Regions from separate parts of the Anaerostipes rhamnosivorans genome, predicted to be linked through region 1. Evidence: predicted binding sites of a transcription regulator. Region 1 holds the regulator's gene; each other region holds the start of a gene.
What was found. The regulator Rex, encoded in region 1, represses fermentation and respiration genes when NADH is low (regulators of the CRP and FNR family bind a similar motif). The targets are predictions, from matches to a motif close to ATTGTTAANTANTTAACAAT.
Positions count from the first base shown of each region.

Region 2: the regulator Rex is predicted to act here: its motif matches at 2,288-2,307, upstream of AR1Y2_RS00950 (glycerol dehydrogenase).
Region 3: the regulator Rex is predicted to act here: its motif matches at 4,647-4,666, upstream of AR1Y2_RS11170 (acetyl-CoA C-acetyltransferase).

Region 1 covers NZ_CP040058.1:2,035,452-2,042,614, reverse strand. The annotation lists gene AR1Y2_RS10135 (MerR family transcriptional regulator) at 1-200, opposite strand, end outside; gene AR1Y2_RS10130 (glycosyltransferase family 2 protein) at 335-1,351, opposite strand; gene AR1Y2_RS10125 (ABC-F family ATP-binding cassette domain-containing protein) at 1,597-3,507, opposite strand; gene AR1Y2_RS10120 (redox-sensing transcriptional repressor Rex) at 3,659-4,321, shown strand; gene acpS (holo-ACP synthase) at 4,336-4,698, shown strand; gene AR1Y2_RS10110 (NAD(P)H-hydrate dehydratase) at 4,695-6,176, shown strand; gene alr (alanine racemase) at 6,160-7,163, shown strand, end outside.
Region 2 covers NZ_CP040058.1:191,239-198,401, forward strand. The annotation lists gene fucO (lactaldehyde reductase) at 1-1,040, shown strand, start outside; gene AR1Y2_RS00945 (phosphatidylinositol-specific phospholipase C/glycerophosphodiester phosphodiesterase family protein) at 1,105-2,151, opposite strand; gene AR1Y2_RS00950 (glycerol dehydrogenase) at 2,536-3,618, shown strand; gene AR1Y2_RS00955 (TIGR01906 family membrane protein) at 3,615-4,244, opposite strand; gene yaaA (peroxide stress protein YaaA) at 4,290-5,039, shown strand; gene AR1Y2_RS00965 (TspO/MBR family protein) at 5,036-5,512, opposite strand; gene AR1Y2_RS00970 (hypothetical protein) at 5,607-6,200, shown strand; gene AR1Y2_RS00975 (xanthine phosphoribosyltransferase) at 6,366-6,941, opposite strand; gene guaA (glutamine-hydrolyzing GMP synthase) at 7,108-7,163, shown strand, end outside.
Region 3 covers NZ_CP040058.1:2,254,712-2,261,874, reverse strand. The annotation lists gene AR1Y2_RS11200 (segregation and condensation protein A) at 1-281, shown strand, start outside; gene scpB (SMC-Scp complex subunit ScpB) at 256-831, shown strand; gene ilvB (biosynthetic-type acetolactate synthase large subunit) at 845-2,584, shown strand; gene ilvN (acetolactate synthase small subunit) at 2,596-3,093, shown strand; gene AR1Y2_RS11180 (Hsp20/alpha crystallin family protein) at 3,497-3,943, shown strand; gene AR1Y2_RS11175 (DUF2000 domain-containing protein) at 4,083-4,505, shown strand; gene AR1Y2_RS11170 (acetyl-CoA C-acetyltransferase) at 4,946-6,127, shown strand; gene AR1Y2_RS11165 (enoyl-CoA hydratase-related protein) at 6,153-6,929, shown strand; gene AR1Y2_RS11160 (3-hydroxybutyryl-CoA dehydrogenase) at 6,975-7,163, shown strand, end outside.

The sequences.
Region 1 (7,163 bases):
CGAAGGCCGTTCTGCAGTACCTCGATTTGGAAAGCCAGACGGGCCAGCCGAAGCTGGGCAATATGTAGATCGGTAAAGATACGGTATCCGTTGGCCTGACGCTCCGGTTTTGGTATCAGCCCAGATTCTTCATACAGCCTTACGGTGTTTGGGTGTATTCCGATCATGGACGCGATTTCAGATGTTTTATAAGTGTTCATAATGATTCCACCTCCGTTTCTATCTTCATGGTAGCACAAACAAAAAGCCTGGTGTTATAGTGGAGGGAAGAACAGAGCAGATAATAGAAAATGACATTGAAACCGATAAGGATCCAATGTCATCTTTATAATTCTTAGTTAAAGCCGATAAATTTCCGGGCTGCTTTGTAGGCTGCGATAACGACTTTCCGCCCTCCATATCCCGGAAGGTTTACGGCATTTCCTACCAGAGATCCGCGGATCTGACGGTAAAGTTTTTTGTTTTTGGTTTTTAGGTATCTCCACAGCTCTTTTTTCTTCTGAATGTGCTCCGGGGTGCCGGATTTGATGGCGATCACAGAAGAGACAGTCATGATGATACTCAGGTAATGTTTCATATAGCGGTATAATGGTTTGTTCACAAGCTCAAAGCTGCTCATGTAGTCGATCATTGCCTGTGTGACAAAGAACTGCTGATCAATTCTTTTGATCATATTGTTCTCGTTGACAGACTGATCGTCCCTGCCGATAAAATATCGGTAGAAATTCACGTCCAGGTAATAGATCGTCTTCACATAAGGAAGCGGTTTAAACACATATAGATTGTCTACATAAAATGTATGCTCCGGCAGACATAAGCGGCACTCATGGAGCAGAGAAGTCCTGTAGATGACGGAGTGCATTAAAATGTACTGGCTCAGTGGGAAACGCTTCACATCATCCCATGTAAACAGCTCCTCAATAGGGATGGAATGGCGGTAGTGAATGACCGTCTTTTTCTTCACGCCCTGTTTTTCATAGACATAGTTGGACATAAACATATCAACAATCGTTCCCTGACGGTAAAATGTCTCCAATTTCTTCATGATCTCTTCATAAGCGTGCTCGTTTACCCAGTCATCGCTGTCCACGACCTTAAAGTAGATTCCTTTGGCATGGGCAATACCGGTATTCACGGCACCTCCATGCCCTTTGTTCTTCTGATGGATTGCACGGCAGATGCCAGGGTATTTGTTTTCATATTCATCGGCGATCATGCCGGTATTGTCTGTAGAACCATCGTCAATGATCAGGATCTCGACTTTGTCACCACCGATCAGTAAAGTATCGATGCAGTGTCTCATATATTCCTGAGAGTTATAACACGGTACGGCGAATGATAATAATTTCATTTTGTAACCTCCTAAAAATGGTACTCTGTCTATTATAAACAAACAAACGAAAAAATGCTATAAGTTTTTCTCCATTGTTCTCAGTCGGCTCTGGAAAGGCCTCCTTCCAACAGCGGAGAAAAACTAGCGTAGATTGGCGCCTTTCGTGAGATATTACACTATTTTTAACGAGCTGCCAGTGCGGAGCACGCTCACCCGAAGGGTATGAAATGCGCGTTGGCAGCAGTGCTAAACAACGTTATCTGCTACTCTGTTTCTTCAGAGAGGGTTTCCCACTCTTCATAAAATGTTTCAAGCTGTTGGTCATTCTGGGCTTTGGCTGTGGAGAGTTCCAGCAGCTTTTGTGTGTTTACAGCGTTTTCCGGGAGACACATTTCTTCTTCCAGTTTTGTGTTTTCCTCTTCCAGCCGTTCAATCTCCGACTCCACCCTTTTCAGCCGGTTTTTAGTTTTGCGGCGCCTTGCCTCTTCCTCTTTTTGCTTCTGCCAGTTAAGCTTGGTGTCTGAGACGTTTTCACCTTCGGCTGTCTGTAGTTCCTCTGTTCCTTCCTTTTCCTTTTCAAAAAGATAATGCTGGTAATCCCCGGAATAGGAGTGAAGCCCTTTGGAAGGAGAAAGCTCCAGGATTCTTGTGGCGGTCTTGTTAATGAAATAACGGTCATGAGAGACATACAAAACAGTTCCTGTGTATTGGGATAAGGCGGATTCCAGAATTTCTTTGGAATGGATGTCCAGATGGTTGGTCGGTTCATCCAGAATCAGGAAATTAGCACGGGAGAGCATAAGCTTTGCAAGTGATACCCGTCCCTTTTCCCCGCCGCTTAAGGAGGAGATCAGTTTGAAGACATCCTCTCCTTTAAAAAGAAAAGCAGCCAGGGTATTGCGGATCTTTGTATTGGTCAGTTCTGGGAAGGAATCTGATATTTCGTCAAAGATGGTCTTTTCCGGGTGCAGGTTGTCCTGGGCCTGGTCATAGTATCCGATGGACACCTGGGAGCCCAGTTTGATCTGTCCTTTGTTTTTTGCCATCTGCTTGCAAATGATCTTTAACATGGTGGTTTTTCCAGTACCGTTGGCGCCGATCAGCGCCACACGTTCTCCCCGGAAGATTTCAAAATCGATATCGGAAAACAACGTATGTGACCCAAAGCTTTTTTCCAGATGTTCCACAGTGAGGACATCATTCCCGCTGACAATGGACGGTTCGATGGAAAAGCGCATTTTCCCGTCAATCTCCATTGGCTTCTCGATCACGTCGATCTTATCGAGCATTTTTTCACGGCTCTCAGCACGGCGGATCGATTTTTCCCGGTTAAACTGTTTGAGTTTTTCGATGACCGCTTTCTGATGTTTGATCTCCTGCTGCTGGTTTTCGTATTCCTTTAACCGAATGGCTTTTACCTGGTCTCTTTTCTGGATAAATGCAGAATAGTTTCCATCAAAGAGCATGGCATGTCCAGCCTCGATCTCCATGACCTTGTTGACGATCTTGTCCAGGAAATACCGGTCATGGGAGACTAAGATCACAGCTCCTTCATAGTGGCTTAGGTAAGTTTCCAGCCACTGAATAGATTCCACGTCCAGGTGGTTGGTGGGCTCATCCAGAAGAAGGATCTCAGGCTTCATGAGCAGAAGCTTTCCCAGGGCAACCCGTGTCTTCTGACCACCGGAGAGAGTTGCGATCTGCTTCTGGAAGTCTTCCTCTTTAAAACCAAGGCCTTTTAAGATACCAGTGATTTCACTTTCATAGGCAAACCCGTTTTTCTGTTCAAATAAATGGGTGGCTCTGGTGTATTCCTCCATCTTATCCTCAAGCTCTTTGCCGCTTAAATGCTTCATCATCTGTTCCAGGGACCGAAGCTTTTTATCCAGTTCGATCACATCTTGCTTGATGGTCAAAAGCTCTTCGTAAATGGTGAGGGAGGAAGTATGGTCCTGGTGCTGTGCGAGATAACCAATCTCGGCATCCTTTTTCTTGTGGATCTCTCCCTCGTCGGGGGTCATCTGATCCATGATGATCTTTAAAAGGGTGGATTTCCCAGCCCCATTTAATCCGATCACGGCAAGACGGTCTTTTTCATTAATATGAAAGGATATTCCTTTCAGGACTTCCTGGTCAACGAAAGTTTTATGTATATTCTGACAAGATAAAACCATAGTGTACTCCTTCAAAACTTCTTAGCAATAAAAATTCTTTATTAGCATAACATAATTTCTGAAAAAACGCACTAAAAGTTTGACAGATATTAGACAATCTTATATAATTTATTTAATTTAGGAAGTTGATAAAATAAGTGGGAGGGTAATAATGTCATCAATGGATAAGAATATATCACCGGCAGTTATAAAGAGATTACCTAGATATTACCGTTATTTGGGAGCCTTGAAAGCAAAGAACATTACAAGGATTTCCTCCAAAGAACTGAGTGAGCGGATGAAGGTGACTGCATCCCAGATCCGCCAGGATCTCAATAATTTTGGAGGTTTCGGGCAGCAGGGATACGGATATAACGTGGAAAATCTTTATGTGGAGATCGGTAAGATCCTGGGGCTTGATAAGAGTAACCAGATGATCATCGTGGGCGCGGGTAATCTCGGCCAGGCACTGGCCAACTATCAGGATTTCAACAACAACAGCATCGGATTCCAGGTGATCGCGCTTTTTGACGTGAATCCGAAACTGATCGGCATCACTGTGCACGGCGTGGAAGTTCACGATATCGATGATATGGAAGAATTTATTAAAAATCATGAGATCAAGATCGCTGCTCTGACACTTCCGCAGGACCAGGCGCCCAAGATCGCCAAAGAGCTGGCATCCTGGGGCATCAAAGGCTTTTGGAATTTTGCGCCGGTGGATCTTACACTGCCGGACAGCGTTACCGTAGAAAACGTGCATCTGGCAGAATCTCTCATGACACTGACTTACAATATCCACAGCCGGGAAGACAACGAAGACACCGGGGAGTAGACGGGAGGAGCGTCATGATCGTGGGAATTGGGACTGATCTTGTTGAGATTGGGCGGATTCAGAAGATGACTGAGAGGAAAAAAGGCCTCAGCCGGATATTTTCAGAATCAGAACTGGCGTACGCGGGCTCAGACAGTACGACTCTTGCTGGGAATTTTGCAGTTAAAGAAGCCGTTTCCAAGGTATTTGGAACCGGCTTCTTCGGATTGGAGCCTTATGAGATCGAAGTGTTACGGAATGAAAAAGGAGCGCCTTATTTAAAACTTTCAGGGAGAGCCAAACAGATGGCTTCGGCTCAAAAGATCACAAAGTTTCATGTGTCAATCACTAATACAGGAGAACTGGCACAGGCTTTTGTCATAGGAGAATGTCTATGAAATATGTATTAAAAAACCAGGAAATGCAGAACGTGGATAAAGAAACAATAGAAGACATCGGAGTGCCGGGCCTTGTACTGATGGAGCGGGCCAGCGAAAAGATTGCTGGCAGGATTAAGGCTTCTGTCCAAAAACAGGACAGGATTCTGTCCGTGGCAGGATGCGGAAACAACGGAGGGGATGCGCTGGCGGCGGCCAGGATTCTTTTGGAGGAAGGCTACTCAGTAGATTTCGCGGTGGTAGGAAATCTTGAAAAGGCATCCAAAGACTTAAAGACCCAGCTGGGCATCTTAAACCGACTGGGTTATGAGGCGGAAACCAGTGTCAACTATAATGATTATGACTGGATCCTGGAGGGGCTGTTCGGTGTGGGGCTTTCCAGAAAGATCTCTGGTTCGTACCGTACTGCCATAGAGGCAATCAATGCAAGCAAAGCCAAGGTAATGTCCGTGGATATTCCCTCAGGCATCAGCGGGGATACGGGAAAGGTCCTTGGGTGTGCTGTCAAAGCGGATGCCACAGTGACGTTTGGAGGCCCAAAAGCGGGGCATCTTCTCTATCCGGGCAAGGATCATACAGGCCGGCTTTTTGTGGAGAGGATTGGTTTCTTTGACCAGACTTTAAAAAAATATGCCCGGGGATTTACTTATGACAGAAAAGATCTTAAAAGACTGCCCAAAAGGACCGCAGATTCCCACAAAGGAACCTATGGGAAGGTCCTGATCGTTGCAGGCAATGAATCCATGTCAGGAGCGGCCTATTTCGCGGCAAAAAGTGCCCTGCGCATGGGCAGCGGGCTGGTAAAGGTGATTTCCCACGCCTCCAACCGCCCGATCCTTCTGTCCATGCTTCCGGAAGTGCTGTTCGGGGCAGAGGAAGATCTAAAAGCTTCTCTTAGATGGTGTGATTGTATTTTATTCGGTCCTGGAATGGGCGTATCTGAGCGGACAAAAAGGCTTTTAGAAACCGTACTGTCCGACGGAACAAAACCACTTGTTCTGGACGCAGACGGTTTAAATACGGTCAGCCATTACAAGCTGCGGATCGATTATCCGGCCGGGTGCATTTTGACACCGCATCTTAAGGAGGCAGCAAGACTGCTGGAGACATCAGCAGAAGAGGTGAAAGAAAACCTGCCTGAAACAGCACATCGTGCAGCGGACCTGTTTCAAAGTGTGGTGGTGCTCAAAGATGCCACAACACTGGTAGTGTCAGCAGATGAGCCTGTTTACTACAACTGCAGCGGAAATCACGGAATGGCCACGGGAGGAAGCGGCGATGTGCTGGGCGGCATCATCACAAGCCTTTTAGGACGGGCCATGGAACCGTTGGAAGCTGCGGCTCTGGGTGTGTACGTCCACGGCCTTGCGGGAGACGAGGCCGCAAAGAGACTTGGATATGACAGTATGCTGGCTTCCGACATCATAGAAGCTCTCAGCAGTATTTTAGGAGGAATCAATGATGAATCAATACTATAGAGTGTATGCAGCCATAGACTTGGATGCGATCTGCCACAATATCAGTGAGATAAAGAACATTGTTGGAACGGACACGAAGATTATGCCGGTGATCAAGGCGGACGGATACGGCCACGGGGCAGTTCCGGTGGCAAAGGCATTAAACAAGATCGGCGTTGACGGGTTTGCAGTGGCGATCATAGAGGAAGGGATCGCCCTGAGGAAACAGGGAATAACAAAGCCCATACTGATCCTGGGTTATACTTCAGAATACCAGTATGCCTCTTTGATTCAGCATGAGATAGAGCAGACGGTGTTTTCCTATGATATGGCGGAGGCAATCTCCAAGTTTGCGGTGACGATGAAAAAAGATGCAAACATACATATCAAGGTGGACACTGGAATGAACCGGATTGGATTTAAACCGACGGAGGAATCCGTTTCGCAGGTGGAGCGGATACAAAAGCTTCCGAATATAAAGATTCAGGGCATCTTCACCCACTTTGCATGCGCGGATGAGGAAGATAAGACATCGGCCAGACATCAGAAGGAGCTATTTGATCAATTTGTGCGGAGTCTTGAGGACAAAGGAATCGAGATCCCGGTCAAGCATGTTTCCAACAGTGCCGCTATCATGGATCTTTGCGACTGCCGTATGGATATGGTGCGTTCCGGGATCATTACCTACGGACTGTATCCCTCCGAAGAGGTAGACAAGTCGGCCATTGATTTGAGGCCGGCCCTTTCCCTGATCAGCCACGTGATCCATGTAAAGGAAGTGGAGCCGGGGGAAGGGGTCAGCTACGGATCGACCTTTGTCACAGAAAGAAAGACTAAGATCGCAACGATCCCGGTAGGCTATGCGGATGGTTATCCCAGGGCACTATCTTCCAAAGGGAGAGTGATCATCCGAGGACAGTATGCACCGATCATCGGGAGAATCTGTATGGACCAGTTTATGGTGGATGTAACGGATATCGAAGGTGTTTGTGTCATGGATCAGGTCAC
Region 2 (7,163 bases), 1.7 Mb from region 1:
CTGACCCGGACCTTGTAAAGTTCGGTGTGACAAAGAAGGTGACTGATGTACTTGATCAGGCAGGGTACGGCTATGAGGTCTATTCCAATATCAAGCCGAATCCAACGATCGAAAATGTACAGACCGGGGTTGAGGCTTTTAAGGCATCCGGAGCAGATTATCTGATCGCCATCGGCGGTGGTTCATCTATGGATACCTCCAAGGCCATTGGAATCATCATTGCTAATCCGGAGTTTGAAGATGTCAGAAGCCTCGAAGGTGTGGCTCCTACAAAGAATCCTTCGGTGCCGATCATCGCTGTCCCCACGACTGCGGGAACTGCAGCAGAGGTCACCATCAACTATGTGATCACCGACGTAGAAAAGAAGAGAAAGTTCGTCTGCGTAGATACACATGATATTCCGGTTATCGCTGTGATCGATCCGGACATGATGTCCTCCATGCCGAAGGGGCTGACAGCAGCCACAGGAATGGATGCCCTGACTCATGCCATAGAGGGATACACTACAAAAGATGCCTGGGAAATGACTGATATGTTCCACCTAAAAGCGATTGAGCTGATCGCAAAGCACCTGAGAGGCGCAGTGGAAAATACAGACGAGGGACGTGAGGGAATGGCCCTTGGACAGTACGTGGCAGGTATGGGATTTTCCAACGTAGGACTTGGCATTGTACACTCAATGGCCCATTCTCTTGGAGCAGTCTATGACACCCCCCACGGTGTTGCCAATGCGATCCTTCTCCCGGCTGTCATGGAATACAATGCAGACGCCACGGGAGATAAATATATGTACATCGCCAAAGCCATGGGAGTGGAAGGCACAGAAGAGATGAACCAGGAAGAATACAGAAAAGCTGCTGTAGACGCAGTGAGACAGCTTTCTGTGGACGTTGGAATACCGCAGGATCTGAAAGAGATTGTAAAGGAAGAGGACATCCAGTTTCTCTCAGAATCCGCGGCGGCAGATGCATGTGCGCCGGGAAATCCAAAAGACGCAAGCTTAGAAGATATTATTGGAATTTATAAATCCCTGTTATAGAAAAGGGATGGAATATAGCGGTAACAAAAAATACGGGACGTCATCATGGGACTGTCCCGTATTTTTAGTGTTTGTTAAAGAACCGATTGAGAAATTCCTGCTTTTTCAGGTTTAGTGAGCACAGGTCTACTTCTGTATTCGTCAAAAAATCGGTATAGACACCATAGACTCCAAGCTTCATATATTCCCTGGTTTCATAGACACTGTTGACTGTGTGGGTAAATGAATAAATGCCGGCTTTATTTAATAATTCCATCCTAAAATCATTGACACTGCTGGAAGGAACGGTGACGGCTTCAATTCCGTTAGCTTTACAGAACCGTATCATTTTGCTGAACGCTACATCCGTCTGCTTGTAAGTGGTATATACAACGTGGCGGAAGGCATGAACCTGTTGAATGGCATGATACATGGGCTGATTGTAGATCTGTACGATGACCCGGTCAAGAAGATATTCCTTCTTCATATCTCTAGCAGTCCGTACGATAACGGAAAAGTCATCTTTTGCAGCGGCAGCATCGCTGTCTTTTGTATCGGTCATTATGTAAGTGTCAGGATATTGGTCCATCAGTTCAAAAAGTTCTTTTAATGACACTGAGGTATATTTTCCGTACAGCTTAATCTTTTTAAATTGAGAATAAGATACAGGACTGCCGCCTTTGCTTTTCGGATCACTTAAATCTTTCCCCCAGTAATGTCTGGCGACCATGACATGATCAGTGGTCTGCATCAGATCCACTTCAAATACCTTAAAGCCCTTCTGATAGGAGTTTAAAAAAGCATCCTTGGAATTGGTATATTCCTTTCCATCAATCTCGCCCAGTGCATGTGCGATGGCACGGTGCTCATACCATTGTTTGGTGTTCTCTGTTTTTTCTTCAGATGTAGTTTCTTTGTTGGCCTGTTCCGCTTTTTCTGCTGCTTTCTGTGTCTTGTTTTTATAATCTTTGTAAATGAAGACACAGGAGAAAATGATGATCCCCAAAACCGCAAGCATGGACAGACGAAGGGCCATATTTTGTGCTGCCGCACGTAAATGGCGGGGCTGATGTTTTGCCTTTTTAACGGCTCTTTTGACAGATTCTGTTTTTAGTTTTTTACGGCTTAGCATATCATTTTTCCTTCGTAAAGAGATTGTAATGTATTTGTAATAATTATGTTAAATAATAATATAACATAAAAGTAACAGAAAAGCATCAGCCCTGTCTATAATTATTTTATGCTGGAAAAGTAATTTCTGGCGATTCTCTGACAAAGTTTTAACATTCAACGGTGGATTTCCGAAAGAACTTCATGGTATACCCAAAAGGGCATCCCGTATTCCATACCCTGCGGGTGGACGCGCTGCGCGCGATAAGGTATACCCACAGGGCACACCGTATTTTATACCCTGCGGGTGGACGTGCTACGCACGATAAGGTATAGTAAAGATACTGATGCTAGTTAACCTTTCAAACGATTCATAGGAATCAAAGTATCCAAGGAGGAAATCACTATGGCAAGTATTATCGCAAGCCCAAGCCGTTATATCCAGGGAAAAGGGGAGATCAAGAACCTGTGTACATATGCGGAAAACTACGGAAGCAACCTTTTTGTACTGACAAGCCCATCCGGAAGAAAAAGGGTGGAACCTTCCATCACAGAAGGACAGAAAGATGCCAAGATCACTTATGAAGCATTTAACGGAGAGTGCTGCATGACAGAGATCAACCGTGTCATGGATATGTGCAAGAAGGCAGGAAGCGAAGTCATCGTGGGAATCGGCGGCGGAAAGATCCACGATACTGCAAAGGCAGTGGGTTATTACATGAAGAAGCCAGTGATCATCGTGCCGACCATTGCATCTACCGACGCTCCGTGCAGCGCACTGTCTGTGATCTATTCTGACGAAGGTGTATTTGAGAAATATCTGTTCCTTCCTGCAAGTCCGAATATGGTGCTGGTAGACACCGACATCGTCAGCAAAGCACCGGAACGCCTGTTGGTAGCAGGAATGGGAGACGCTTTGGCAACGTATTTTGAGGCGAGAGCATGTAAACAGTCCGACGCATCCAACTGTGTAGGAGGAAAGATCACACGTGCGGCAATGGCTCTGGCAGAGCTTTGTTATGAAACCCTGATCGATGAGGGGATTGACGCGAAACTTGCTGTCCGTGAGAATATCTGTACAAAAGCAGTGGAACATATCATTGAGGCAAACACCTATCTTTCCGGTATTGGATTTGAGAGCGGGGGCCTGGCAGGGGCACATGCCATCCACAACGGTCTGACCGCGATCCCGGAAACCCATGAGTTATACCATGGAGAAAAGGTAGCCTTCGGAACTCTGGTACAGTTGGTCCTGGAAGGGGCAGATCAGGATGAGATTCAGGAAGTCCTTGGTTTCTGTCAGGAGGCAGAACTTCCGACGACCCTTGCAGATCTGGGAATCAAAGAAGTAAAAGAAGATCAGATCATGGAAGTGGCACGCCTTGCATGTTCTCCGGATGACACTCTCGGCAACATGCCGTTTGAGGTGACACCGGAGGATGTATATGCAGCCATCATTGCAGCAGACGCACTGGGAAGATATTATTAAAAATTCTGTTTATTGCACAGATGCCTTCCTGTAAGGAAGCACGCGGCACATAACAGGATCAATACTGCGGCCATCAGCAGGGCGCAGTGAAGAAAGAAGGCATCCGGCAGGATGGTGATGACAGGGTCAAAAGCCTCATCAAAGATCCAATAGTCGTTGGAAAAGGCAAGCTCGTGAAATGCCACGAAAGCCCTGTCCCATCCGGCCGCCCAGATCAGGACTCCGAAAATAAGAGGGAGCAGGGCGGCTATAACGGATGCTTTCTTTAAAAAACGAAAATCCTTTTTTTCCCGCTTCCATAAAAGACCTACAAGGATTATGATAAAAGAAACCAAACAGGCGTATTGGAGGCCGGAAAAGATACGTTTGACATCCTGAAAGTGGATCTTTCCTTCCTTTGACATAGGAAGAGAGGGAAACTTCAGGTCTTTTTTATAAAATACAGAATTATAATCAATCAACCGGTCATAATTTTCTCTGATCCGTTGTTCAGAGAACCCTGATTCCCGACTGATGTGCAGCAGATTTATGTCAGAATAGTAAAGAGGCCGGAAGTTCAGCGTAAATATAACCGAAAAAGTGATCAGGAAGATTGATAGAGAAACCGTAAGAATAAACTGTTTCATGATGCACCGCCTTTCATGAAACCCATTATAACACAAGGAAGTACTATGATAGCAATTATTTCACCTGCAAAAAATATGAAAGTCAGAAAAGAGAAACGAAGGAATCTGACAGATCCTGTCTTTTTTGAAAAGACAAAGCAGATTTATGAAGAATTGAAAAAACTAAAGCCCTGGGAGATCGAATCCTTGATGAAGGTAAATGAAAAGATCGCCCTGCAGGCTTTTTTAGATATACAGGATTTTAAAACTGGGGACGGCAGCGCAGCTCTGATGACCTACGACGGCCTGGTATTCCAGAATGTGGGGGCAGGAGATTTTACCGGATGGGATATGAAATATGCACAGAAGCATGTAAGGGTCTTAAGCGGGATGTACGGAGTGCTGAGGCCAACGGATGCCATCCATCCGTACCGTCTGGAAATGGGATGTAAGGTAAAGGTAGAAGGGAAAAATCTGTACCAGTTCTGGGGAGATGAGATCTACAAGGAGCTTTACAGGAAACAGGATGTGATTCTCAATCTGGCTTCAGAAGAGTACGCAAAAACTGTGAGAAAGCATTTGGAAGGACCTGATCATTTTGTAGATGTAGAATTCCTCACCATGAGAGGCGGAAAACTTCGGACCATCGTGGCGTGGGCCAAGATGGCCAGAGGACAGATGGTCCGCCATATTGTAAAGAACAGGATTGACCGGCCGGAAGATATCAAAGATTTTGACTGGGATGGATATGAATATGAACCGTCCCTGTCTTCGGAATCTAAGTATGTATTTATCCGGCGGGATTTAAAGTGTTAATTGACGATCAGGAATCCAAGGTTTAACAGAGCCGCAAACATACACCAGACGAGATACGGGATCAGAAGAAAAGCAGCTTTTTTGCTGTATTTCCGGTATACATAAAACATCAGTGCGTTAAGCAGGTTCAAGGCCAGGATCCACACAAAGGAGAAAAAGACCAGCCCGTATTCAAAGAAAATGATCGGCCAGAAAAACAGAAAGAAGGATACGGCAAGGAACAGCTTGAGCCCCTGCTTTTTTTCCTGCTCCGTTATGTCTGACACCAGCAGGGTATAAAGGCTTAATCCCAGCAGAATATCGAGAATGAGCCATACGACAGAAAAGATCCATGGGGCCGGGACGAAGGGAGGTTTATTCAGCTGACGGAAGACCTCATCCATCCGGGGTGTCAAAAGTCTTGATAGCAGGCTTACCAGAATCGGGAATACAATGCAGAGTTTTAACAGCTGCTTTTTTGTTAATTGTTTCATAACACACACCTGGGGCTTTTTACATAGTCTATGCAGCAAGGGTTGTATATCTTGACAAAAAAAGTTATTATAGTGGGAAAAGGAGAGATGCAAGATGGAATTAAAGTGTCCGAAGATATATAAAGACGGAAAATATTTGGCTTACGGCGGCGACCAGGAATGGTTTCCAGGCACTTTCCAGCGCCGGGCAGGATGCGGCAGCGTCACCGGCACCAATATAGCCGTCTGTGAGGGACTATTCTCCGGGAAGATCAAGGATCCCGAATCTATATCCTACGAATCATATCTTGAACTTATGGAAGGCATGTACAGTTATATGACACCCGGCTTTATGGGGTATCCTCTGATCGGAAAGTTCAAAAAGGATTTTCTGAGCTTTGCTTCCCACAAGGGCAGGGAGCTTTGCGCCAAAAGCATGTTTTTACCCAGAGACAGACAGGACTGCCTTAAGTTTATCAAAGACGGGCTCTATCACGGCCATCCCGTCGCACTGTTGATCTGGAGGCACTCCAGAAGGGAATTCAGGGAAGATAACTGGCACTGGGTGACAATCACAGGGTACGATGAGGAACAGGAAACATTGATCTGGTCCAACTGTGGGGAGAGAGAAGAGATCCCTGTAAAGGTTCTGCTGGATGACTCAGCCAGATACTATATTGGCCTGGTCCGGTTTGAAGAAAAAAACTAGGGAGTTCCGATTTTTACAATTCATTCAAAAATAAAGAGAGTAAGCTGTTATCCATCAGCAAGAAACAGAGACGAGAGATGGGAACAAAGGCGTTCACGGGAGATTATGATATCATTAATCCGGCGGACGCCTTTTCTTTTTGATAAGAGTGGTATGTATGTAACCTTATTGTTCTCTGAAAGTGATCTCCCCGTCCTTTGGATCTTCCACGATTGCAAGAGATTCCAGATGCACACCCTTATCGCGGATGATCTTACCGCCGTCTTGGAAGCCTTTTTCAATGACGATTCCGCAGCCTACCAGGTTGGCTCCGGATCCATTGACAAGATCAATCAGTCCATTCAGGGCCTGTCCATTGGCCAGGAAATCATCAATGATCAAAATATTGTCATCCGGGGACAAGAACTTCTTTTCAACAAAAATATCAAATTCCATGCCCTTTGTATAAGAAATTACCTTAGAGGTCAGCAGATCTCCATCCAGGTTTTTTGACATAGATTTTTTGGCAAATACCACCGGGATATTGTCAAAATACTGTGCGGCGATGGTGGCGATGCCGATGCCGGAAGCCTCGATGGTTAAAATCCGTGTGATATTTTTAGGAAATAATCTCCTGAACTCTTTTCCAATTTCCTGCAGCAGCCCGATGTCCATCTGGTGGTTTAAGAAACTGTCAACCTTGAGGATTCCCCCAGCTTTTAACACGCCATCATTTAAGATGCGTTCCTCTAATAATTTCATAAATTTCTCCATTCCATTCGACTTTTTTATCATTCTAGCACCAAAAGCTGTCAAAATCAATGAGATCAGGGAAGAATTGAGTTGTAAAAAAAACATGTCTACCTTATAATATATAAGAATATAGGTTATTTTATAAATTCATATAGAAATATTAGGAGGAACGCCCGTGAACCACGAGAAATTTCTTGTCCTTGATTTCGGGGGACAGTATAATCAGTTAAT
Region 3 (7,163 bases), 220 kb from region 1:
AGATTGATCCCATCAGAAGTAAATTCGGAGAGATCAAGCAGGAGGAAGTTAAGCTGGAAGATAAGATGGACGAGGTGGAATATCTGGTCTTGTCAAAAAGGCGTCTTTCATTTCGGGAGCTTCTGGAGGGACAGGTAAGCAAAGAACAAATCGTGGTGACGTTTCTCTCCATTTTAGAGCTGATGAAGGTAGGAAAGATCCGGGCCGTACAAGAGAGGACCGGCCAGGAAATTATAATAGAGGTGTTAGAGAGGCATGAAACAGAAACAGGCAATGATTGAGGCAATTTTATTTTCCATGGGAGAGAGTGTCTCGAAAAAACAGCTGATGGCGGCTCTGGAGATTCCAGAGGATTTATTTTTTTACTTAATTGATCAGCTTAAGAGAAAATACAACAGAAAAGACAGCGGCATCCGGCTCCTGGAACTCGATGGGGCATACCAGCTGTGTACCAGGCCGGAATATTATGATCAATTAATTAAAATAGTAAACCAGCCGAAAAAGCCTAAGCTTACGGATGTTATGATGGAGACATTATCCATCATCGCATATAAGCAGCCGGTGACAAAACAAGAGATAGAAGCCATCCGAGGGGTCAAATGCGACCATCCGGTGAATAAGTTGTTAGAGTACAACTTGATCCGGGAGGCCGGACGTTTGGATGCTGTCGGACGACCGATATTATTCAGGACAACGGAAGAATTCTTACGTTGTTTTGGAGTTGAATCCATAAAAGAGCTTCCTGAAATCGGGCAAGATAAGGTAGAGGACTTTAAACAAGAGGCTCAGGAGGAAATAAAGTATGCATTAGAGGAACTAGAACAAAGTTAAGGGAGGACAGCATATGGGAAAGATTACAGGAAACCAGCTTTTTGTAAAAGCATTAAAAGAAGAAGGTGTTGATACCATTTTTGGGTATCCGGGAGCCTGCGTCATCGATATTTTTGATGAATTATATAAAGATGATACGATCGACGTCATCCTTCCGAGGCATGAACAAGGATTAATCCATGCGGCTGACGGTTATGCCAGATCCACCGGGAAAGTAGGCGTCTGTCTTGCCACCAGCGGCCCAGGGGCGACCAACTTGGTGACAGGGATCGCTACAGCCAACTATGACAGTGTACCGCTTGTGTGTTTTACCGGACAGGTAGCACTGCCTTTGATCGGAAACGATACCTTCCAGGAAGTGGATATTGTCGGAGTGACGCGGAATATCGCAAAGTTTGTGATCGTTGTCAGAGACAGGGAAGATCTGCCGCGTATCATAAAGGAAGCCTTTTATATTGCCAGGACAGGTAAACCGGGGCCGGTGCTGATTGACCTGCCGAAAGATGTTATGGCAGGCTTTGGCAGTGATGAGTACCCGGAAAGTGTCAATATCAGAGGATATAAACCAAATACAAAGGTACATTCCGGTCAAGTGAGAAGGGCTTTAAAGACCCTTTATAAATCCAAAAAGCCGTTATTCCTCATCGGTGGAGGAACCAAGATCGCCGGAGCGCACAAGGAGATGACGAAACTGGCAGAAATCCTGAAGGTGCCAGTAGTGTCAACGATCATGGGCAGAGGCGTACTTCCCACAGATCATCCGCTCTATTTCGGAAATATTGGAATGCACGGAAATTTTGCAGCCAATGAAGCCATTGCAAACTGCGATGTGCTATTTTCCATAGGGACCAGGTTCAACGACCGTATAACGGGAAAGCTGGGAACCTTTGCGTCCAATGCAAAGATCATACATATCGACATTGATACAGCAGCGATTTCTAAGAATGTCACAGTGGATATTCCGATTGTAGCAGATGCAAAAGAAGCAATTATCGATATTTTAGAATTGGCGCAGAAAGAACCCCCTCTGAATGTAGAACGCTGGATTTCCATGATGGAAAGCTGGCAGAAAACACATCCGATCAAAATGGAGGATACAGCAGAAGTATTAACTCCTCAAAAGATCATTGAGGCGATCAATAAGGACTTCAAAGAACCGATTGTTGTCACAGACGTAGGACAGAACCAGATGTGGGCGACACAGTACGTTGAGCTTCACGGACGGCGCCAGCTCCTCACATCAGGTGGGCTGGGCACTATGGGGTATGGTTTCCCGGCAGCGCTTGGGGCATGTATCGGAAATCCAGGAAGAGAAGTGGTCTGCATCAGCGGAGACGGTGGTGCGCAGATGAATATCCAGGAGATGGCTACTGCAGTTGTGCAGGAACTTCCGGTTGTGTTCTGTATCTTTAACAATGGATATCTCGGCATGGTGAGACAGTGGCAGGATCTCTTCTATAATAGAAGATTCGCTAGCACCTGCCTGAAATACAGAAAGAGCTGCAAAGACAACTGTACACCGGAGCATCATCCATGTCCTCCGTACACTCCTGATTTTGTGAAATTGGCGGAGAGCTATGGTGCACAGGGTATCCGGGTGACAAAACCGGAGGAGATTGATGCAGCATTTGAAAAAGCAAAAGCAAAGACAGACGGACCGACATTGATCGAATTCATTATTGACAGTGAGCAGCTGGTATTCCCGATGATGAAGACCGGCGGGTCCATCAACGAAATGATCATGGACCGATAGGAGGTTTTTCTATGGAAAAAAGATGGTTATCCTTATATGTTGAAAATCGTGTGGGAGTGCTGGCAAGGATTGCAGGTTTATTCTCAGGGAAATCTTACAATCTGAGCAGTCTCACAGTGGGACCGACGGAAGACGAGACGGTTTCCAGAATGACGATCAGTGTGGAGAGCGATGACGCCACATTTGAACAGATCAAAAAGCAGTTAAACCGCAGCGTGGAAGTTATCAAGGTTATGGATTATACGACTGTATCCATCCGTATGAAGGAGATCATGTTCATCAAAGTGAAGGGATGCACACAGAAGGATAGAAACGAAGTATTCCAGATGGCTCAGGTTTTTCGCTTTCTAGTAAAGGATATGGGAAAAGACAGTATCCTAATCGAATCCGTTCGGACAGAAGCTAAAAACAACTCCATTTTAAATGTATTCAAGAAAAGGTTCTCAAGCATTGAGGTAGTCCGTGGAGGAAGCGTGGCCATTGACTCTATCAGTATGCAGGACAGATAAAAGGACGTTATCCACATGATTTCCTTTCGGCTCTTAGAATGCCTCACTCCAATCATGTAGAAAATGGATATAATATCTGTTGGAGGAGGAAGCATTTAATATAGAAGACATCATTCTGCGACAGGAATAAAAAGATGATATAATTCAAAGGCTCAGGGGCAAACAGGCTCCTGGGCCTTTTCTTGTTTATAACATAGGAAATAAAAACGCTCCGCAGGAATGGGGGTCAGTTCAGAGGGCTTGCCCAGTTTGTTCAACATTGTTATTTTGTGAAATAATTGTGAACTTTTATTAGATGAGTTGACATATCGGATGGTTATTGTTATATTGCATATAGAACAAGTAGATTATATATAACAATACAGAGTTTTCTGTATCAGAGATAGAATAGGAGGAATGACTTATGTTAATGCCAAGTATTTTTGGAGAGAACCTTTTTGACGGCTGGATGGACCATGCATTTAAAAATGCATTCCCGGCTGACCGTTTCGGCTTCGGAGACTGTGAACGTTATATGAAGACGGATATCAAAGATACCAAAGACGGATATGAGCTCAGTATGGAGCTTCCGGGATTCAGTAAAGAAGATATCTCCGCTCAGCTGAAGGACGGTTATTTGACCATCAGTGCAGCTAAAAATGAAGTAAAGGACGAAAAAGATAAAGAAGGTAATTTCATTCGCAAAGAACGCTATTCAGGACAGTGCAGCAGAAGCTTCTATGTTGGAAAAGAGGTCAAACAAGAGGAGATCAAAGCTAAATTTGACAATGGCGAGTTAATGTTAAAGATTCCTAAGACCAATGAGGCAAAGGAAGTACCTGCAGAGGAATACATTTCTATAGAAGGTTAACTGTCAAAAAGATACGGCCGGGGCGCTTAAAAAAGCACCCCGGTTTTATCGTTCTATCCTGTGCAATATCATACAAGAATTTTCTGATTGTTTGCATTAAAATAAGACTTGATCGAAAAAAACAAAATGGAGGAAACATATGAAGATGGAAAAAGAAAAATGCGCGGTAGTGATAGATGAAGCTCTTCCTGCGGGAATTGCGGTCAACGCAGGAGTGATTCTTGGGATGACCATGGGAAAACATATGCCGGAAGCAATAGGAGCTGATGTTATGGATGGAGATGGCAATGAGCACCGGGGGATCATTACATTTCCGGTACCTGTTCTGAAGGCCGGTCAAGAAGTATTAAAGCAATTGAGACATAAATTAAACCAGCCTGAGTTTAAAGAGCTGTTGGTAACGGATTTTTCTGATCTGGCCCAGGGGTGCATGATTTACAGTGAGTTTATGGAAAAAATGTCAGAAACACCGGAAGAACAACTCAACTACCTCGGGATCGCTGTATGCGGGCCCAAAAAGATGGTGAATAAATTAACTGGAAATTTACCACTTTTAAGATAAAAAACTGACAAAAAGATGGAAGATTCATTATGACTCTTGATAGAACCCCGGTTAACATCTGCTGTTTCTGGGGAATCGCAGTCATTAGATGGTATTCTCTGACCATCTTTTTTTTATTTCTGCCAGCTGTTTCTAACTGATATTGTTAATTTTGTGACGATTTTGTGTGGATTTTGAGGAATAGAATGTCTAAAAATATATAAAATTTTTCTAAATAAAAAAGCAGGCATATGGCTGTATTGAAAAAAGTACAATCTATACTGCATACAAAAGACCAAAAGAAATGGCTTAAAAACGAGGTTCTCGAGATCTCATGAACGTTAATTGAAGGCCTGAAACAAATTTGTAATTGAAATGAAAAAGTGATTGTGATACTATTAACATATCGGCGGGAAACTGCCAAACACTATAGAACAGAGAATTATTATGGAGGAATTGATATGTCAAGAAAAGTAGTTATTGCAAGTGCTTGTCGTACAGCAGTAGGTAAGATGGGTGGAGCATTAAGCACAACTCCGGCTGCTGACTTAGGATCAATCGTTATTAAAGAAGCATTGAACAGAGCTAACGTACAGCCAGATCAAGTTGACGAAGTATACATGGGATGCGTAATCCAGGCTGGTCTGGGACAGAACGTTGCTCGTCAGGCATCCATCAAGGCAGGTCTTCCGATCGAAGTTCCGGCAACAACTATCAACGTTGTATGTGGTTCTGGACTGAAAGCAGTAAACATGGCTGCAGACATGATCAGAAGTGGTGACGCTGATATCGTTGTAGCAGGCGGATGTGAGAACATGTCAATGGCTCCATATGTATTAGATCAGGCACGTTTTGGATACCGTATGAACAACGGTGTATTAAAAGATTCTATGGTAAATGACGCATTATGGTGTGCATTTAACGATTACCACATGGGAATGACAGCAGAGAATATCTGTGACCAGTGGGGACTTACAAGAGAAGAATTAGATGAGTTTGCGGCAGCAAGCCAGCAGAAGGCAGTTGCGGCTCAGGAGGCAGGTAAGTTCGATGAAGAGATCGTGCCGGTAGAAGTGAAGAAGAAAAAAGAGACGATCATCGTGAATAAAGATGAAGGACCTCGTCCTGGAACAACAGCAGAAGGAATCTCTGGATTAAGACCAGCTTTTAAACAGGGCGGAATGGTTACAGCAGCGAACTCATCAGGAATCAATGACGGTGCAGCGGCAGTTGTTGTTATGAGCGAAGAAAAAGCAAAAGAGTTAGGCGTGACTCCAATGGCTACATGGATCGCAGGAGCTCTTGGCGGTGTAGATCCTAAGATCATGGGAATCGGACCGGTTGCTTCTACAAGAAAAGTATTAGAGAGAACAGGAATGAGCATTGATGACTTTGATCTGATCGAAGCAAACGAAGCATTTGCAGCTCAGTCTGTGGCAGTAGGAAAAGACTTAGGATTCAACTTAAGCAAATTAAATGTAAACGGTGGAGCAATTGCGATCGGACATCCGGTTGGAGCTTCAGGATGCCGTATCTTTGTTACTCTGCTTCACGCAATGAAAGACAGGGGAGCTAAGAAAGGTCTTGCAACTCTTTGCATCGGCGGCGGTATGGGATGCTCTACCATCGTTGAAATGGACTAATTTAATTTGAAAGGAGATTGAATCCATGGAATTCATCACATATGAAACAGAAGGTTTTGTAGGTATCCTCACCATCAACCGTCCAAAAGCATTAAATGCATTAAACAGCCAGGTGCTCGGCGAGATTGAGGAAGCACTGGATGCTGTTGATCTGGAAAATACAAGAGCCTTGATTCTTACCGGAGCAGGAGATAAATCCTTTGTGGCCGGAGCTGACATCGCTGAGATGAGTACATTGACAAAAGCAGAAGGAGAAGCCTTCGGTAAGAAGGGAAATGACGTGTTCCGTAAGTTAGAGACATTTCCTATCCCTACGATCGCAGCTGTCAACGGCTTTGCTCTGGGTGGAGGATGCGAGATCTCTATGAGTTGTGACATCCGTCTTTGCGCAGAAAATGCAGTATTCGGACAGCCGGAAGTCGGCCTTGGAATCACACCTGGATTCGGGGGGACACAGAGACTTGCACGTCTTGTGGGAGCCGGAAAAGCGAAAGAAATGATCTACACTGCTTTCAATATCAAAGCAGATGAAGCATACAGGATCGGACTTGTGAATGCAGTATATCCTCAGGCGGATCTGTTAGACGCAGCCAAGAAGATGGCAGCCAAGATTGCTAAGAATGCGCCGATTGCAGTGCGTGCATCCAAAAAAGCGATCAACGACGGACTTGATGTGGACATGGATCAGGCTATCGTTGTGGAAGAAAAAGCATTCGGAAGCTGCTTTGAGAGCGAAGACCAGAGAGCCGGAATGGAAGCATTCTTAAACAAGACAAAGGTTGATGGATTCAAGAATAAATAATCAGTGGCAGGCAACAATTAGAGTTTAAATACAGGAGGAATCACAATGAAAGTTGGAGTTATCGGTGCTGGAACTATGGGCAGCGGAATTGCTCAGGCATTCGCTCAGACAGAAGGTTATGAAGTTTGCCTTTGCGATATCAATGAAGAATTCGCAGCAAACGGAAAAGCAAGAATCGCAAAAGGATTCGAAAAAAGAGTAGCAAAAGGTAAGATGGATCAGGAAAAAGCTGAC